DNA from 4 places in the Microbulbifer hydrolyticus genome. Region 3 is predicted to be linked to each of the others. Evidence: predicted binding sites of a transcription regulator. Region 3 holds the regulator's gene; each other region holds the start of a gene.

Region 1 (4,210 bases), 580 kb from region 3:
GAACAGTTTCAGCAACTCACTGTCCCACTGGCGGCGGTCCAGATCGTAGAGCAGGGTTCTGCTGGCGTTGGTGTGATCGGTAAGATGGGACCGGCCACCGGTGAGACGCCAGATCAGCCAGCTGTCGACCGTGCCGAAGCAGAGCTCACCTGCCACCGCACGGCGATACAGGTCGGGCGAGTGCTGGAAAATCCAGCGCAGCTTGCTGGCGGAAAAGTAGGCATCCAGCAACAGCCCGGTTTTGGCCCGCACCATGGACTCGGCACCAGCCTCCCGTAACTCACTGCAGATTTCGGCGGAACGCCGGCACTGCCAGACGATGGCGCGATGCACCGGCTCGCCAGTGTGGCGATCCCACAGAATGGTGGTTTCCCGCTGATTGGTGATCCCCAGTGCCGTCAGCTCACGCGCATCCACACCTGAGCGCTGAAGGGCCGCGGCACAGACCCTGAGCGTGACCTGCCAGATTTCCTCGGCGTCGTGTTCGACCCAACCGGGACGCGGATAATACTGGGGGAATTCGGAATAACTGCGGCCGCGCAGCTGGCCGTCAGCATCAAAGACAAACGCCGTGGTACCCGTTGTACCCTGGTCAATAGAGAGAATCATCGCGGCTCACTTTTCATTATTGATTGTGTAGACCGTTTACTCTCCAGCCAGTATATACGCTCCCTACAACCCCGTCTCAGCCCCGTGTCCGGAGTCGCCAGCGGCATCCAGCTCGGCGATTGCGTACTGAATGGCATCGCTGAGAAAACCACGGTAGGCAAGGTAGCGTTGCCGGCGGGCGCGCTCTTTCATCTCCTGCTGTCGCTCGAGGGAGGGGTCGATTGGGCGCCGGAACTTGCGCTGCAATTGCTCCAGCGCCAGCTCGAACCAGTCCACATCCTCCTGTAACTGGTCCATCGCCGCCTGGGCCAGCGACGAATGAATCCCCCGTAACTGCAGCTCCTGACGAATCCTCAGCGGCCCCTGCCCGCGCTGGACACGGGAACGGCAAAATACTTCCGCAAAGCGCTGGTCAGACTGGTAATTAAGCTCCTGCAGCCTCAGCAACAGAGCGTCAAAATCACCAAGCGGGTACTTTTTGCCCAGTTTCTGGCGCAGCTCGTGGCAGGAGTGCTCGCGGCGAGATAGTAGCTCCAGTGCGCTGTTGAACAGGGCCTGGAACGCGTCAGCGGATTCCCGCGAGACTTCGGCGGAGCCGGCGGTTTTGTGAGTATCGGGGGAGTGGGGAGTATCTAGGGAATCGGGTTCAGAAATATCCGGCAGCCAGGAGGGCTGGCCACCGGAGTTATCGTCGGGAAAAGACAAGATCAGTCTTCCGCAGCTTCCAGCGCTTCCGGCTGTGCGTCCGGCTTTGCGTCCGTCACATCACCCAGAAGCTGGGCCCGCAGCTGGGACTCAATGTCGTTGCGGATATCGGTATTTTCCTTCAGGAACTTGACCGCGTTGGCCTTGCCCTGGCCGATCTTGTCGCCCTTGTAGCTGTACCAGGCTCCGGCTTTGTCCACCAGCCCCATCTTCACGCCGTAGTCGATGATTTCACCCAGCATATTGATGCCTTCACCGTACAGGATCTGGAATTCGGTCTGTTTGAACGGCGGCGCCACCTTGTTCTTGACGACCTTGACACGCGTTTCGTTACCAACCACTTCGTCACCCTCTTTCACCGCGCCGATACGACGGATATCCAGGCGTACGGAGGAGTAGAACTTCAGCGCGTTACCGCCGGTGGTGGTTTCGGGCGAACCAAACATCACGCCGATCTTCATACGGATCTGGTTGATGAATACGCAGAGGGTGTTGGTGTTCTTGATGTTACCGGTCAGCTTGCGCAGCGCCTGGGACATCAGGCGGGCCTGCAGGCCCACGTGGGAATCGCCCATCTCGCCTTCAATCTCCGCACGCGGCGTCAGTGCCGCCACGGAGTCCACAACCAGCACATCCACGGCACCGGAGCGCACCAGCATATCGGCCACTTCCAGTGCCTGCTCACCGGTATCCGGCTGGGACACAATCAGTTCATCAACATTTACGCCGAGCTTCTCGGCGTAAATCGGGTCCAGTGCGTGCTCCGCGTCCACAAAGGCACAGGTGCCGCCCTTGCGCTGGGCCTCCGCGATAACCTGAAGGGTCAGGGTGGTTTTACCGGAGGATTCCGGACCGTAGATCTCAACAATACGCCCGCGGGGCAGACCGCCAATACCCAGCGCCACATCCAGGCCCAGGGAGCCGGTGGAGATCGCGGGGATACGCACACGCTCTTTATCCCCCATGCGCATGACGGTGCCCTTGCCGAACTGACGCTCGATCTGTGACAGCGCCGCCTGTAAAGCCTTGTCTTTGTTGGAATCCATGACCCTTCCCATGTACTTGAAGTTTGCTTATGGGAGGGAGCTTAGAGAAAAATTACTGTATAAGCAACCAGTAATCCGGAATTGATGGTCGCCACCCGCGGGGGGCCTCTGCGACCCGATCCGGGAAGCACGCCATTCAGCGATTGCGATCAGCGCTTGCAGTGTAACTCGGCAATTTCGAGCATTCCCCTGAGGGCTTCGATCACCGTCTGGGACTGGATCTGGGCACGGTTTCCTTCAAAGTGCAACAGGCGCGCATCGGCCTGGACAGGTTCCTGCCCCTCACCGTGGGCCCAACCAATCCATACCGTGCCGACAGGTTTTTCTTCGCTACCGCCATCTGGCCCCGCGATGCCACTCACTGCCACCGCGAGGTTCGCGTCCAGCCGGTTGAGCACGCCGACTGCCATCTGCCGCACTACAGCCTCGCTGACCGCACCAAACTCCTCAAGGTCTTTCCGGTCAACGCCGAGGAAATCGCGCTTGATACGATCCGCGTAAGACACCACGGAACCTTCGAACCAGGCGGAAGCGCCCGCGGCAGAGGTAATCGCTGCCGCAATGGCGCCGCCAGTGCAGGACTCCGCGGCGGTCACCTTCCACCCTAGACGCTGAAGTTTCTCACCAAGGCTTTCCGCCAGCTGCAGAATCTGCGAATCCACACCCTCTCCTTAATACCTAGGCCAATATTCCGGGCCGCCATCGGACCGGACCAGAACGACCGAACCACATCCAGCGGGAAAATCAGATCTGCTCGATTCGACCGCACAAATGCGCCCGCTTTCCATGCGCGTCCACCAGGCTAAACCGCAGGCCCGACTCCACCCGCATATACTGCAATGTGACCGAAGATGGCAGCAACACCGGCTTTTTGAACTCGACGCTGAAATCGACGCTATCCCACAGCGAGGTATCGGCCACTGCGGCCTCCAGTGACGCCAGGCAATGCGCCTTCAGCCACATACCGTGCGCGATTGCGCGAGGGAAACCAAACAGCTTCGCCGTGGAGGCGAAAAGATGGATCGGGTTGCGGTCGCCGGAAACCCGTGCATAGCGTCGCCCTGTATCCGCGGGCAGATGCCACTTCAGCGAATGGCCCTCCGCCACTTCAACAGCCTCAAGGTTTCGCCGACGACGGTTGGCCACTTCGTCTGGTTTGCGCTGCTGTTTCGATCGGCTCAACAGCGTACTCATGCACTCCCATACCAGTTCGCCGGCCACATGTACCCGGGTCACCAGGTCAAACTCATAGCCCCGCTTTACCGCCACCGGCGCCATCAGCTCGCACTGTATATCCAGCAGCTCGTGCTCGGCCAGTCGCCGGAACTGACGGATGCGATTGCGCACATGTACCACCCCCAATACCGGAAATGGAAACGCCTCCGACACCAGCAGGTTCAACTGCAAGGGCATGGCGAGAACAAATGGATAGGTCGCCGGCACAGAGGCCCCGGACTCAAAACCGCAAACAGCCCGGTAGTCCCGGAGGTGTCCGGTATCCAGTCTCTGCTTTTGCAGGCTGACGGTGGCGAGCACCGCCTCACTGCCGCCGGTCAACTGTCCCGGCTTACGCGCGGTGAGGGCGCGAAAATAGAGCGGCAATACCGAAGGACGTGCGCTGAGTTGAATCTGTAATGGCATGGGCCTGCTTTCTGCGCCAAGCGCAGTCGTCATTCTGGGCATGATCTGGGTTGACTCCGCATCATAAGTCGAATCAGGGGTTGAGAGGTACCCCGCGCTCCATTCTGCCAAAGAGTGGTGCCGTAAAAATGACAAAACCCGGCGGTTGCCGGGTTTTGCGTGAATCATTCACTGTCTGAGGATTCAGCTGCCGGGCAGCTCAGTGACCC
Region 2 (4,210 bases), 2.1 Mb from region 3:
GCGCCAGTGCGGCGAAAGAATCCTTTTGAATTTTGCCGCCGATACCATCGAGTACGGCGTGCAGGGGTCTGCCGTTGAGCTGCTCGTGCAACTGTTTGGCAAAATCATCGCCCCGCACAATGACCTCATCAAAGCCGTGCTCGGCGAGGAACCGTCGTTTGCTTTCCGAGCTCACGGTGCCAACGGGAGTTGCGCCCATGGCTTTTGTCATTCGCATCGCCTGAAGCCCAACGCCGCCGGCGGCACTCTGGATCAACACGAGCTGATCGGGCTTTACCGCGGCGAGATTGGTGAGGGCATAGTAGGCGGTCAGGCTCTGGGCGGGAAAGGCTGCACCCTCGGCGAAGCTCCAGGCGTCGGGAATCTTTCGACAGTGTTGCGGAGGAACATCGACCACCGAGGCATAACCGCCGAAACGGGTACATCCGTAGACCCGATCTCCCACTTTCAAATCGGTTTGTGCAGTTTTTCCCAGCCCGGAAACCACCCCCGAAAACTCCAGCCCGGGAATAAAGCTGCCCTCGGGTGTTGCCGAATAAAGTCCGGTGAGTGCAAAAATATCGGCAAAGTTCAGACCGACGGCGCGCACCTGAATCCGGATATTATCGTCTGCCAGACGCGCAAGCGGCTCCTCCAGCAGCTTGAGACTGCTGATGGCTCCCGCCTTTTCGGTGCGCCAGACTTTCCGGGTCTCGATCATTCGTAGGTCACCTTTGCCGCTTCACACTGCAAAGTCGCGTATTCGCGGTATGCCGCTAACACCATGTAACTTAGTCCGCCTGAACACTGTTGACAGCGGGTTGCGCACTGGCAAGCGCGCTCGCCGTCTTTACCAGACGGACAAATTCGGCGCGATCACCGCTGAAATCCTCGCCGCGGGCAAGCTGCGCCAAAGCGGCGACGTCGTCATAGTCGAACTCGCTCAAGGGTTCCGCGCGCAGCAGCAAACCAAAACCGGCTACGGCGGTGGCGAATTGAAGGTCAACCTGGGCTTCAGATAATGGTTTTACCTGCGGTGCGAGGTTCCAAACCTTGAGCGTGCTTTCTTCCTGGCCGGGCTTTTTATAACGCACTTTTACCGTGGCCAACTCATCACGGATCGCAGTCTGCGGCTCGGTTGAGTTACCTCCGTAACGCAGCGGGTCCACCCGCGGCGTATCGCCAGCCAGTGTCAGCTCGTAAAGCGCCACGACCGAGTGGCCGGCACCGATATCGCCGGAGTCTTTGGCATCGTTGTTGAAATCTTCGCGGTTGAGGCGACGGTTCTCATAACCGAGCAGACGATATTCTTGCACACGAGCGGGATTGAACTCCACCTGCACCTTGGCATCTTTGGCGACGGTAAACAGCGTGCCCGAGAGCTGCTCCACCAGCACGCGATTGGCTTCGTAAATTGTATCGATATAGGCGTAGCTGCCGTCGCCGACGTTGGTGAGCTGCTCGACAATTTCCTCACGGTAGTTACCCATACCAAAGCCGAGGGCACTGAACTGCACACCACTTTTGCGACCACGCGCTATGCGCTGCTTGAGCGTTTCCACATCGCTGATACCGACATTGAAATCGCCATCGGTAGCCAGCAGGATGCGGTTGACCCCGTCTTGCTTGAATGCCTGTTTTGCAACCGAGTAGGCAAGCTCGATTCCTCCGGCCCCATTGGTGGAGCCACCCGCCTGCAGGCGATCGATGGCCTGCAGGATCCTGGTTTTCTGGTCACCGGGCGTCGGTTCCAACACCAGGCCCGCACTACCCGCATAGGTCACAATGCTTACCGAGTCTTCTGCACGCAGCTGTTTGGCCAGCAGGCGGTAGGCCTGCTGCAGTAATGGCAACTTGTTCGGCTGAGCCATGGAACCGGAAGAGTCGATCAGGAACACCAGATTGACTGGCGGCACCTTGTCCATAGGTATCTCGCGTGCTTTCACGCCGATGGAAAACAGCGCGCGCTCCGCGTCCCACGGTGCGCGTGAGAGGTCAAAGTGCACGGAAAAGTCGCCACCCTCAGGGGGCCTGCTCGCATTTCCGGAGTCAGCGAAGTCGTAGTTGAAATAATTGACCAGCTCTTCAAGACGCACCGCATCCCTGGGTGGCAGCTGTCCGGCGCTCAGGAATCGGCGCACATTGCTGTAGCCACCGGTGTCCACGTCCAGGGCAAAGGTGGACACCGGTTCTTCACGCACCAGTTTTACCTGGCGGGTCTCCAGCTTCTGATATTTTTCTTGCTCAGGTTCCGGATGGAGTATGGGTACCGGGCTTTGCTCGACGACATATGCTGCAGTATCGTCCGTGTCGATTGAAGTGCAGGCGGCAATTGCCAGCGTCAGGGCGGTGGTCAGTATCAGTGGGGTGGCCAATCGAATGTTCATAAAGTCCCTCTTGATGTGTATTCCCGGGCTGTGGACCGAGTTTCGCAAGGCCCATCAACAATTGCCAGCTTGAGTGGCCAAACGGTCGCAAACGGGTTTGTTCGCACGCGGCCATTCCTGTATAACCATACAGTTCAGGGTGATCGCAAAGCCCGTTCGAAACGTTCAATTTCAAGCGCTGATTCCACCCCCATGGCCGATCCCATCGAACTGGCACCGGATTATTACCTCGGCAACTTCCACGCACTGGTGGACTTTGTGGTGGCGCGCTATGAAAACCTGCTGTCAGATTCAGAGCGCCATTTTTACAACGAGTTTCGCGCGCTGAACACCGACAGCCAGCGGCTGTATGTGCGGCTGCTCTCCCGCAAAGGTGTCGCCTCCAGCGCCGGTGCCCTGTTCCGCCTGCACAAGCTCGCCTACGACGAGATCGGTGACCTGCCCACGGCCGCGGAAGCCCTGGTCAATGCCGATCTGCTACAGCGCGACCCGCCCCTCCCGCTGGCGGAACTGCTGCCGCTGTTTACCAAGAGCGAGCTGTCCGACAGCAGCATCGAAGTATTGCCAAAGGCGCTGAAGCGCGCGGCACTGGAGCAGGCGCTGCTACAGCAGGACGCCGATGCGGTGCGGTCGCAACTAACCGACAGCGAAACGGTGCTGGCGGTACAGGGGGCGGAACATTTCCAGACCTTCAAACTGCTGTTTTTCGGCAACCTGAACCAGGATCTCACGGACTATGTGCTGCGGGACCTGGGGCTGTTCCGCTATGAGCAGTATCCGCTGGAGCGCGAACAGCTGCCGTTCCAGACCCGCGCGCAGCTGGAGCAACACCTGCGCTATTACGACTGCGTAAAGGAGGCAGAGTTCGCCCTGGTCGGCGGAATCGACGAGATCACCGCACTCGCAGCACAATTGCCAGAGGGCATCGACGGTGATAGCACCCTGCACCGCCGCCTGGATCGCCTGCGCCTGACGCTGGCCCGGCAACTGGAACGACTCGACGCGCTGAGCGAGGCCGACCACCTGTATCGCCAGTGCAGCCGCCCGCCGGCCCGCGAGCGTCGGGCGCGCATCGCGATTGCGCGCGGTGACACTCCGCAGGGGCTCGCGCTTTGCCGCGAGATTCTTGCCGCCCCCCACCACGAGGAAGAGCGCGAATTCGCCGAGCGCTTCGGCTTCCGCACCGCAAAAAAAGCCGGAGAGACCGAAGGCTGGGTCGCGCCGCAGCGACATGTTCCGCCCACGGAAACCGTGGCCCTGCCAGCCGCTCGGCAGCGGGTGGAGACTCTCGCCGCCGACCATCTCGTGCAGCGCGCGCCGGGCAACCAGTGCTTTTATGTGGAAAACACCCTGATAAACGGGGTGCTCGGGCTGTATGTGTGGGACATCCTGTTTGCCCCGGTGCCCGGTGCCTTTTTCAATCCGTTCCAGATTGCCCCGAGTGATTTTCGCAGCGCAGATTTTTATCCACAGCGTCGCGCCGCGTTTGAACAGCGCCTGGCAGCGCTCAACGAGAAATCTCTGAAGCAGCGGGTGTGGCGGCACTACCACGACAAGTGGGGTATCGCCAATCCGCTGACCGCCTGGGACGCCCTGCCGGAATCCCTGCTGACGCTGGCACTGGAGCGGATTCCGGTACCGCACTGGCAGGTCTTGTTCCGCCGGCTGTTGGGCGATATCGCCCACCACCGCAGTGGGCTGCCCGACCTGATCCTGTTTCCGGAGCAGGGCAACTACGAGCTGGTGGAGGTCAAAGGCCCCGGCGATCGCCTGCAACAAAACCAGCAGCGCTGGCTGGCCTTTTTCGCCAGACACCAGATACCGCATCGTGTACTGCATGTAGA
Region 3 (4,210 bases):
AAACGCCGTTGCGGCAAATGCGGTACCGCCATGGACAGCTACCTGGTGGACGAGCATCGCAAATTGCATATTTGCGGTAATAACCCGGATTGCCCCGGGTTTGAGGTGGAGAAGGGCACATTCAAGATCAAGGGTTATGACGGCCCGGTGATCGAGTGCGACAAATGCGGTGCGGACATGCAGTTGAAATCGGGCCGTTTCGGCAAGTATTTCGGTTGCACCAGCGAGACCTGTAAAAATACCCGCAAACTGTTGAAAAGTGGCCAGCCGGCACCGCCGAAAATGGACCCGGTTCCGATGCCCGAGCTTCCGTGCGAGAAGGTGGAAGATACCTACATTCTTCGCGATGGCGCCTCAGGACTGTTCCTCGCAGCGAGCCAGTTCCCGAAAAACCGGGAGACCCGTGCGCCGTTGATCAAGGAACTGTTGCCGCACAAAGACGAGATTGATCCGAAGTACAGCTTCCTGTTCTCGGCGCCTGTGGAAGACAATGAAGGCCGCGACACCGTGGTGCGCTTCAGCCGCAAGACCCAGGAACAGTACGTGCAGTCTGAGGAAGAGGGCAAGGCAACCGGTTGGAAAGCGTTCTATCGCGACGGCAAGTGGCAGGTAGAAGAGCCGGCGAAGAAGAAACCGGCAGTCAAGAAAAAAGCTGCTGCGAAGAAAAAAGCACCGGCGAAAAAGAAGGCCGCCGCGAAAAAGGCGCCCTCTAAAAAAGCGCCCGCCAAGTAGGTAGACCGGTGAGCAATCCATATACCTGCGCAGTGGCGTCGGCGCTGCGAAAAGCCCAGCTGATTCTGCACTCTCTGGCCTCGCCAGAGGGGGCAGGCAGTCAGCAGGCCCTGTACGAGAGCGCCCAGCACGAAGCAGCGCTGCTCCAGCTGTGGCGTGCCTATAAGGCGTTTCTCGCGGAGCAGGGGCAACAGCTGCAGTTGGGGTTTGGTCCGGGCGGCGAGCCGGAAACCGCACACGCGCTGGCGCAGCTGGTCTCCGCCAGAGGCAAATTCAGTGCTGAGGTGAACGAGCTGGTGAGCCTCGCCGAAAACCCGGATAGTTGGTTTCAGTCGATGGCGGCAGCCTGGCAGGCCCTGTGGCAACCGGCCACGGGTACCGCTCAGCAGCCCGCCGCTTCCGCGGTCGACGCGGCGGGGGGGCAAAGCCTCATCCCTCTACAGCAGCTCGATCGGCGCGCGCCAGAACCGCTTGGCCATGAAGCGCTGGAAAAGTGGCTTCGCGCTCTCAATGAGCTGGTGCAGCGTCAGCGTGCGCATGGTGAGGAGTGGTGAAGGTTGGCCGCTTCGGCCGGTGCGAACTCTGGGGCCCTATGGCGTCCATGGTCAGGGGCCGTGTCCGCTGATTAATCACTTCTCCCTGTGTTACACTGCCCCAAATTGTGCGGTGCCTGGCACGCGGTTCCTGGGAAGTTTGTGGAGAAATGAATGTCTTCTGAGACCTACGAAATCATCGAGTTGTCCAATGGTGATGTGGCGTTGCGACGCGCAGGTCACAAGGACGATCCGTTGGTGCGTATCCATTTTTCTGCCGAGAGTCTCGAGTTCCTGCGTGAGCACAAGGTGACCATAGCGCGCGCCATGCTGGAAGCGGGCATTGAGGCGGTACAGGAGATCAACGACCTGGAGCCGGAACCCTTTGAGGAGGAAGAAGTGGATATTACCGAGCACACGATCCACTAAACCCCGGCACCTGCTGAGTCGCAAGCGGCCGGCAGATCTCCATATTGGATGCATAAAAAAACAGGGCCCTGAGCCCTGTTTTTTTATGTCTTAAGCAATCGCAATAGCCATCTGACGATCGACTGCCCGTTTTTGTTTACACCGGGTTCTGGCGGATCACGCCAACCGCGAGGCCCTCGATTGCGAAGCTTCTGTCGCGCATATCCACTTCAATCACGTCAAACTCTTCATTCTCCGGCATCAGCTGTATGGTCGCCTGATTGCCCCGGCGTTTGAAGCGCTTGACCGTCACTTCATCTTCAATGCGTGCCACCACGATCTGCCCGTTGCGGATGTTATCGGTGCGTTGAACCGCGAGCAGGTCGCCATCGAGTATGCCGGCATCTTTCATGCTCATACCGTGAACCCGAAGCAGGTAGTCGGCGGGTGGGTGAAAAAACTCAGCGGGGATCTCACAGTATTCCTCGATGTTTTCTTCCGCCAGTATCGGGTTGCCGGCGGCCACGCGACCGACGATCGGAAGCCCGCTCTGGTAGTCCGGTATCCGGATGCCGCGTGACGCACCGGCGACCATTTCGATCGCACCTTTGCGCGCCAGCGCTTTCAAATGTTCTTCCGCCGCGTTGGGTGAGCGGAAGCCGAGCTGCTTTGCAATTTCCGCTCGGGTGGGCGGGTATCCGGTGTCGTCCAGGTAAGTTTTGATCAACTCGAGTACCTGGGCCTGGCGCGCAGTAAGGTTTGTCATGGGCTCGTTCCTGTTATGTCAGTGTTCCCGTATACCCGTATTCCCTGAGTCTGTGTTTTTATACAGGTGCTGTGATTATATACAGATTTGGCGGGTGCGCAATCTTAAGGGGCACGAGCCGATTACTGCTAGACTTGGGGAGACTTGTGGAATTTTATGTCTGCGGCGAAAGAGTGGCGGTCAGAACAAGCCGCGAATAGCGATAAGGAGAAGGCATATGCTGGATGCAAAAATGCCGGAAGCGTGGCGCGTGCTGCGTATTCAATCTGAGCTCGTAGATGGAATAGAGCGCCTGATTACCCTGAAGGGTGCGGTTACCGTTTTCGGAAGTGCGAGATTTCCCGAAGAAGCTGCTGAGTACCAGCAAGCGGTGCGCCTCGGCGAGCTCTTGGCGAGCGAGGGTGTGCCAGTCATGACCGGCGGCGGGCCGGGAATTATGGAAGCGAGCAATCGCGGTGCGTTTACCCAGTGTGGCGCATCGATCGGGCTGAATATAGAGCTGCCGTTCGAGCAAGTGCCCAACGCCTACCTGGATATCAATCTGAACTTCCGTTACTTTTTTGTACGCAAATTCATGTTCGTCAAACACGCCGTCGGGTTCATTGCCATGCCCGGCGGATACGGCACCATGGACGAACTGTTTGAAGCCTTGACTCTGGTACAGACCCAGAAAGTACGACACTTTCCGATTGTACTGGTGGGCAAGCGTTACTGGGCGGGGCTGGTAGACTGGATGGTAAACACCGTGCTTGAGCGAGGCTGTATCGATGCGGGCGATCTCGACCTGTTCACCCTGGTGGATACCGTAGAAGAGGCGGCGGAGATCATTATCGAACACATTCGAAATGGCGACGCCTGATCCGGTATCCGCTAGATTGCCGCTCACGTTCGGTATGAGCGTTTCATTGGTTCCCGTTAAAAACCTTCGTCGGTGCCGGGAAAAGACTCTCCTTCAAGCCTGTCGATCGCGCTTTGCGCCGGGGACAAAATGGGGCTCCGATAACCCCCATCTTCAGCGTCCTGCATTTCTTCTGCCAGTGTGCCGTAACCGGCGTTCGCATCTTCCGGTTCCGCGGCGCCAATGACCGGCATCCGCGGCCAGCTCTGGAAGTCGATCTCACCCAGTGTCCCGTCGAGATACTGAATCTCGATGGTGCGGCCGGGGTGGTCTACTGCGACCACCTCAAACAGGTCTCCGCTGTCAAAGTTTTCAAACCAGCTGCCAATCTCAGGAGCAATTCTTGCCATGATGCAGCCCTCCCGGGTTAATGAATTATGGCGCGCGTACGAGCCCTTGTTTTCAATCTAGTGTGCGATGCGGTGGCTTGGTAACTGACAGGTCGCGAAAGTCGCGCGGATTCGCTTTTGGTGTTGTTGCTGTGAAGGTGATCGGATTGTCAGAAGGCGTCTTGCGCGCGAAGCGAGGGGAATGTTCCAGCTATTGCGAGAGGGGGCGACTATGCTAGTCTCAGCACTTAAACAAACGTTTTAATTGTTGGTTTGAATTACTGTGAGCAGGGTATGAGTCAGCTGGATACCGTCAACCGTATACTGGATGCCGCCGAGGTGCTTTTTGCCGAGCGGGGGTTTACCGAGACTTCTCTGCGAACCATTACCAGTACAGCAGGCGTCAACCTGGCGGCAGTGAACTACCATTTCGGTTCGAAAAAGGAGCTGATACAGGCAGTATTCGAGCGCTTTCTAACGCCTTTTACGGAGAGTCTGGATCAGGAGCTGAGTCGTCGCCAGGCCCAGCTCGCAGAGTCTCCCG
Region 4 (4,210 bases), 670 kb from region 3:
ACCAATTACAACAACTTGGTTTTGATCTTTCCGCAGCGCTGACAGCGGTACTCCGTCACCAGCTTTCCCTGCTTCACATCAAACTTGCGCTCTGTCACTACCACCCACTTGTGGAACCCATCGCGGCACAGGCTGCTACCCTTGTGTTTTTCCCACACGGTCTTGCGCTCGAACGGCAGAACATCACCCATATTTTTCCCCTTCAGGCCTCACCACCGGCGGCATGGGCAGAAGCCCAAGCCCACTGAAAATTGAAGCCACCCAGCCAGCCGGTCACGTCCAGTACTTCACCGATGAAATACAGCCCTGACTGTTTCTGGCTTTCCATACTGCGGGACGAAACCTCATTGGTATCCACCCCACCGAGAGTCACTTCCGCAGTGCGGTAGCCTTCGGTGCCCTCGGGCACCAGTGTCCAAGTCTGAAGTTTGGCCCCCACATCCTGCAAGGCATTGTCGCTGTACTGTTTCAGGGGCTTGCTTTCCAGTCCATTTCTCTGCAGAAAAAACTGCACCAGCTTTTTGCTCCAGATTTCCGCCAGCACCGTGTGCAGGAAACTTTCCGGTTTTTTTCCGCGCTGCTCACTGAGCCACTCCGGCAGATCAACCCCCGGGGCCAGGTCAAATTCGACCGGCTTTCCCTCGCGCCAGTAACTGGAAATCTGCAGCACCGCAGGACCACTCAACCCCTTGTGGGTAAACAGCATCTGTTCGTGAAAGTGTCCCTGATCACAGCTGGCGTTTACCGCCAGGGAAGTCCCGGGCAACTCCTGCTGCCGCGCCAGTGCGCGCTTGTTCAGGGTAAAGGGCACCAGTGCCGCTCGGGTAGGAATGATATTGTGACCAAATTGACGGGCAACTTCGTAGCCAAAACCGGTCGCACCCATGGTGGGAATCGACAGGCCTCCGGTGGCGATCACAAGGGATTCACAGACCACCCGGCCGAGGGCGGTATGTACCTCAAACCCTTTTTTTCCTTCCCCCGCGATGGGCTCGATACGCTGGATCTCGCAGCGGGTGCGGATCTGTACCTTTGCCTCGCGGCATTCCGCCAGTAGCAGATCGACGATATCCCGGGACTTGTTGTCGCAGAACAGCTGGCCCAGGGTTTTCTCGTGGTAGGGAATGCCGTGCTTTTCCACCAGGGCAATAAAGTCCCACTGGGTGTAGCGGGCCAGGGCGGATTTACAGAAATGGGGGTTTTCGCTGTAGAAGTTGTCCGGCGCCGTGTACAGATTGGTGAAATTGCAGCGGCCGCCACCGGACATCAGGATTTTCTTGCCGACCTTGTTGGCGTGGTCCAGCACCAGCACACTGCGGCCACGCTTGCCCGCCACCGCCGCGCACATCAGGCCGGCGGCGCCGGCGCCGATGATCAGTACATCGGCCTGGGCGGGAAAGTCTGTCATGGCAGTGTATTTGTCAGGTTGGGCGATCAGGTCTTGGGCAGGGTGACGCCGCGCTGGCCCTGGTATTTGCCGCCGCGATCCTTGTAGGACACATCGCAGATCTCATCGGATTCGAAGAACAGCATCTGTGCCACACCTTCATTCGCGTAGATCTTCGCCGGCAGGTTGGTGGTATTGGAGAACTCCAGGGTTACGTGCCCTTCCCACTCCGGCTCCAGCGGCGTCACATTCACGATGATACCGCAGCGAGCGTAGGTGGACTTGCCGAGGCAGATGGTCAGAACCGAGCGCGGGATGCGGAAATATTCCACGGTGCGCGCCAGGGCAAAGGAGTTGGGGGGGATGACGCAGTAATCGCCCTGCACATCCACGAAGCTGTCTTCATCGAACGCCTTCGGGTCCACGGTGGCGGAATGCACGTTGGTGAAGATCTTGAACTCACTGGCACAGCGCACATCGTAGCCGTAACTGGAAGTGCCGTAGGAAATCAGGCGATCGCCCGATAGACCGTGACGTACCTGGCCCGGCTCGAAGGGCTCGATCATGCCCTCGCTCTCTGCCATACGGCGAATCCACTTATCGGATTTGATGCTCACCCTGTCTCCTCACTTACCTGGTATCGGTTCAATTCTGGCGGTCACTTAAAGAGGCCGAATCATAGCCGGTTTGCCCTGTGCAAAAAAGTGCCACTCTATCTGGTACGGGCTTGCCGCCACTGGATGACTACTGTATAAATTGACAGTAGATACTGTATGCACATCCAGTTAAACCCGTTTCAAAAGCCCGTGCGGAGCAAGCCGATCGTGAACAGCGCCGAAAACTTCATGCAAAACAAGCAGTTAAGTGAACAGGCCGACAGCCAGCCGCTACAACAGTTGCTGACCCGGCCCGACATCTGGCAACTGGCCAATCGCCAGCGTCAGCTCCGCACCGGTATCACCACCGGCTATCGCGGCTTCGATGCCCTGCTCGCCAGCCGCGGCTGGCCCCGGGGAGCCACGACAGAATTGCTGGTCGACAAGGCGGGTATCGGGGAGATGTCCCTGATCCTGACCGCACTCGCGGAAATGACCCGCCAGAACCGCATGGTGATTCTGGTCAATCCGCCCCATATCCCCTACGCACCGGCACTGGTACAGGCCGGTGTACAGCTGGAAAAACTGCTGATCCTGCACCCCAGGGGGCAGCGCGATCAGTTATGGGCGGCGGAGCAGTCTCTGCAATCCGGCGCCTGCGGAGCGCTGGTGAACTGGCAGGGACGGGAAATGCCGGCAGACAAGGACCTGCGCCGGCTGCAGATTGCCGCCCGCGACGGCGACTGCCTGCACTTCCACTTCCGCCCCGGTTCGGTCGCCGACAGCCCCTCCCCCGCCAGTCTCCGGCTGAAACTGCAGAGCGATGGCGAGCAGCTGGCGCTACAGCTGCTCAAGCAGCTCAATGGCAAATCCGGCCAGCGCCTACACCTGGCCCGCAGCCCGGATCTGGTCCGCCGTGACCAGCCGCTGCACTGATCCCCACAGGAGCCCGCTATGCTCTGGCTTTGTATCCAGTTCCCGCAGCTACCCCTGGAAGCACTGACCCGCGCGCACCGCGCCGGGGACCAGACCCCGCTTGCTGTTTCCCAGGGCAACCTGATACAGGCCGCTAATGCCATCGCCCGCACACACAATGTCTGCGCGGGCCTCACCATTCCCACCGCCTGTGCCTACTGCCCGGCACTGACGTTGCTCGAGCGGGACCTGGAACGGGAAGCCCAGCTGCTGCAACAGCTGGCCCAGTGGGGCTACAGCTTTACCCCGGTCGTCTCCCCCCGCAGTAGTGTACCCGGCAAGGGCAGCAAAACCCGGCAGGCACCGGATGACGATACCGCCTGCCTGTTTCTGGAACTGAGTGGCAGCCTCAAGGCCAGCGGTGGACTGGCCCCGCTCCTGCAGCAACTGCGTAAAGAGCTGCACAAAATGCGCATCGGTCATGTTATGGGGCTGGGCCACAGCCCCAGCGCGGCGCACCTGCTCAGCCAGCTGCCGGAACATCGCCAGTGGCTGGCGGAGGCCAAGGCTGCACCCACACCACAGCAGTGGCGCCAGTGGATCAGCTTCGCCCCCAGCAAGCTGCTGGACTGCAGCAACAAGGCCATTGCCAAGCTCTATGCCTGTGGGATCAAACGGGTGAGCCAGTTGCTGGCGATTCCGCTGTCCGAAGTCGGCAACCGTTTCGGCCGCGGTTTTATCGAGTATCTCGCGCGCCTCAATGGCACCCGCCCGGACCCGGTTCCCAGCTACGAGCCGCCCCCGGAGTTCCACAGTGCGCTCTTTTTCCCCAGCCCCCTGGATAACAGCGAGCAGTTGCTGTTTCCCGCCGGGCGTCTGGTGCGCGAGCTCTGCCGGCAGCTGCAGCGTCGCCAGCTCTACAGCCAGCGGCTGTGCTGGATTCTCGATTTTGGCAGCCGTGGCAGCCAGGAGGTGAACGTGGAAATTTCCCGTCCACTGCTGGATCCGCAGCGGCTGATTGCCCTCACCAAGCTGCAACTGGAACGGGTGGAATTACCGGAGCCCATACAGGCACTAACGCTCAAATGCGAGCAGCTGCGCTCGCTGGAAGCGCACAGCCTGCGCGAAGACCTTTTTGATGAAGGCAGCAAACTGCACGACAGCTACCAGCTGATCGACAAGCTTAAAGCCCGTCTCGGTCACCAGGCCCTGTCCGGTGTCACGCTGAAGGAGAGCTACCTGCCGGAACAGGCCTGGACCAGCGCAGATAGCCTCAGCCTGCAAAGCAAACCCCAAGGCCACCAGCTAAGCC

What was found. The regulator LexA, encoded in region 3, represses DNA repair genes until DNA is damaged. The targets are predictions, from matches to a motif close to ACTGTNTNTANANACAGT.
Region 1: the regulator LexA is predicted to act here: its motif matches at 2,415-2,432, upstream of recA (recombinase RecA).
Region 2: the regulator LexA is predicted to act here: its motif matches at 2,483-2,500, upstream of GTQ55_RS17140 (VRR-NUC domain-containing protein).
Region 4: the regulator LexA is predicted to act here: its motif matches at 2,134-2,151, upstream of imuA (translesion DNA synthesis-associated protein ImuA).

The regions. Positions count from the first base shown of each region.
Region 1 covers NZ_CP047491.1:1,361,416-1,365,625, reverse strand. The annotation lists gene glpK (glycerol kinase GlpK) at 1-609, opposite strand, end outside; gene GTQ55_RS05730 (regulatory protein RecX) at 673-1,314, opposite strand; gene recA (recombinase RecA) at 1,317-2,360, opposite strand; gene GTQ55_RS05720 (CinA family protein) at 2,510-3,022, opposite strand; gene GTQ55_RS05715 (MaoC family dehydratase) at 3,105-4,001, opposite strand; gene GTQ55_RS05710 (prolyl oligopeptidase family serine peptidase) at 4,185-4,210, opposite strand, start outside.
Region 2 covers NZ_CP047491.1:4,064,548-4,068,757, forward strand. The annotation lists gene GTQ55_RS17130 (zinc-binding dehydrogenase) at 1-700, opposite strand, end outside; gene GTQ55_RS17135 (vWA domain-containing protein) at 771-2,366, opposite strand; gene GTQ55_RS17140 (VRR-NUC domain-containing protein) at 2,559-4,210, shown strand, end outside.
Region 3 covers NZ_CP047491.1:1,936,972-1,941,181, forward strand. The annotation lists gene topA (type I DNA topoisomerase) at 1-732, shown strand, start outside; gene GTQ55_RS08160 (DUF6586 family protein) at 741-1,286, shown strand; gene GTQ55_RS08165 (hypothetical protein) at 1,440-1,694, shown strand; gene lexA (transcriptional repressor LexA) at 1,831-2,439, opposite strand; gene GTQ55_RS08175 (LOG family protein) at 2,657-3,298, shown strand; gene GTQ55_RS08180 (DUF6763 family protein) at 3,355-3,687, opposite strand; gene GTQ55_RS08185 (TetR/AcrR family transcriptional regulator) at 3,961-4,210, shown strand, end outside.
Region 4 covers NZ_CP047491.1:1,263,115-1,267,324, reverse strand. The annotation lists gene GTQ55_RS05305 (hypothetical protein) at 6-191, opposite strand; gene GTQ55_RS05300 (BaiN/RdsA family NAD(P)/FAD-dependent oxidoreductase) at 203-1,408, opposite strand; gene dcd (dCTP deaminase) at 1,435-2,004, opposite strand; gene imuA (translesion DNA synthesis-associated protein ImuA) at 2,161-2,919, shown strand; gene GTQ55_RS05285 (Y-family DNA polymerase) at 2,938-4,210, shown strand, end outside.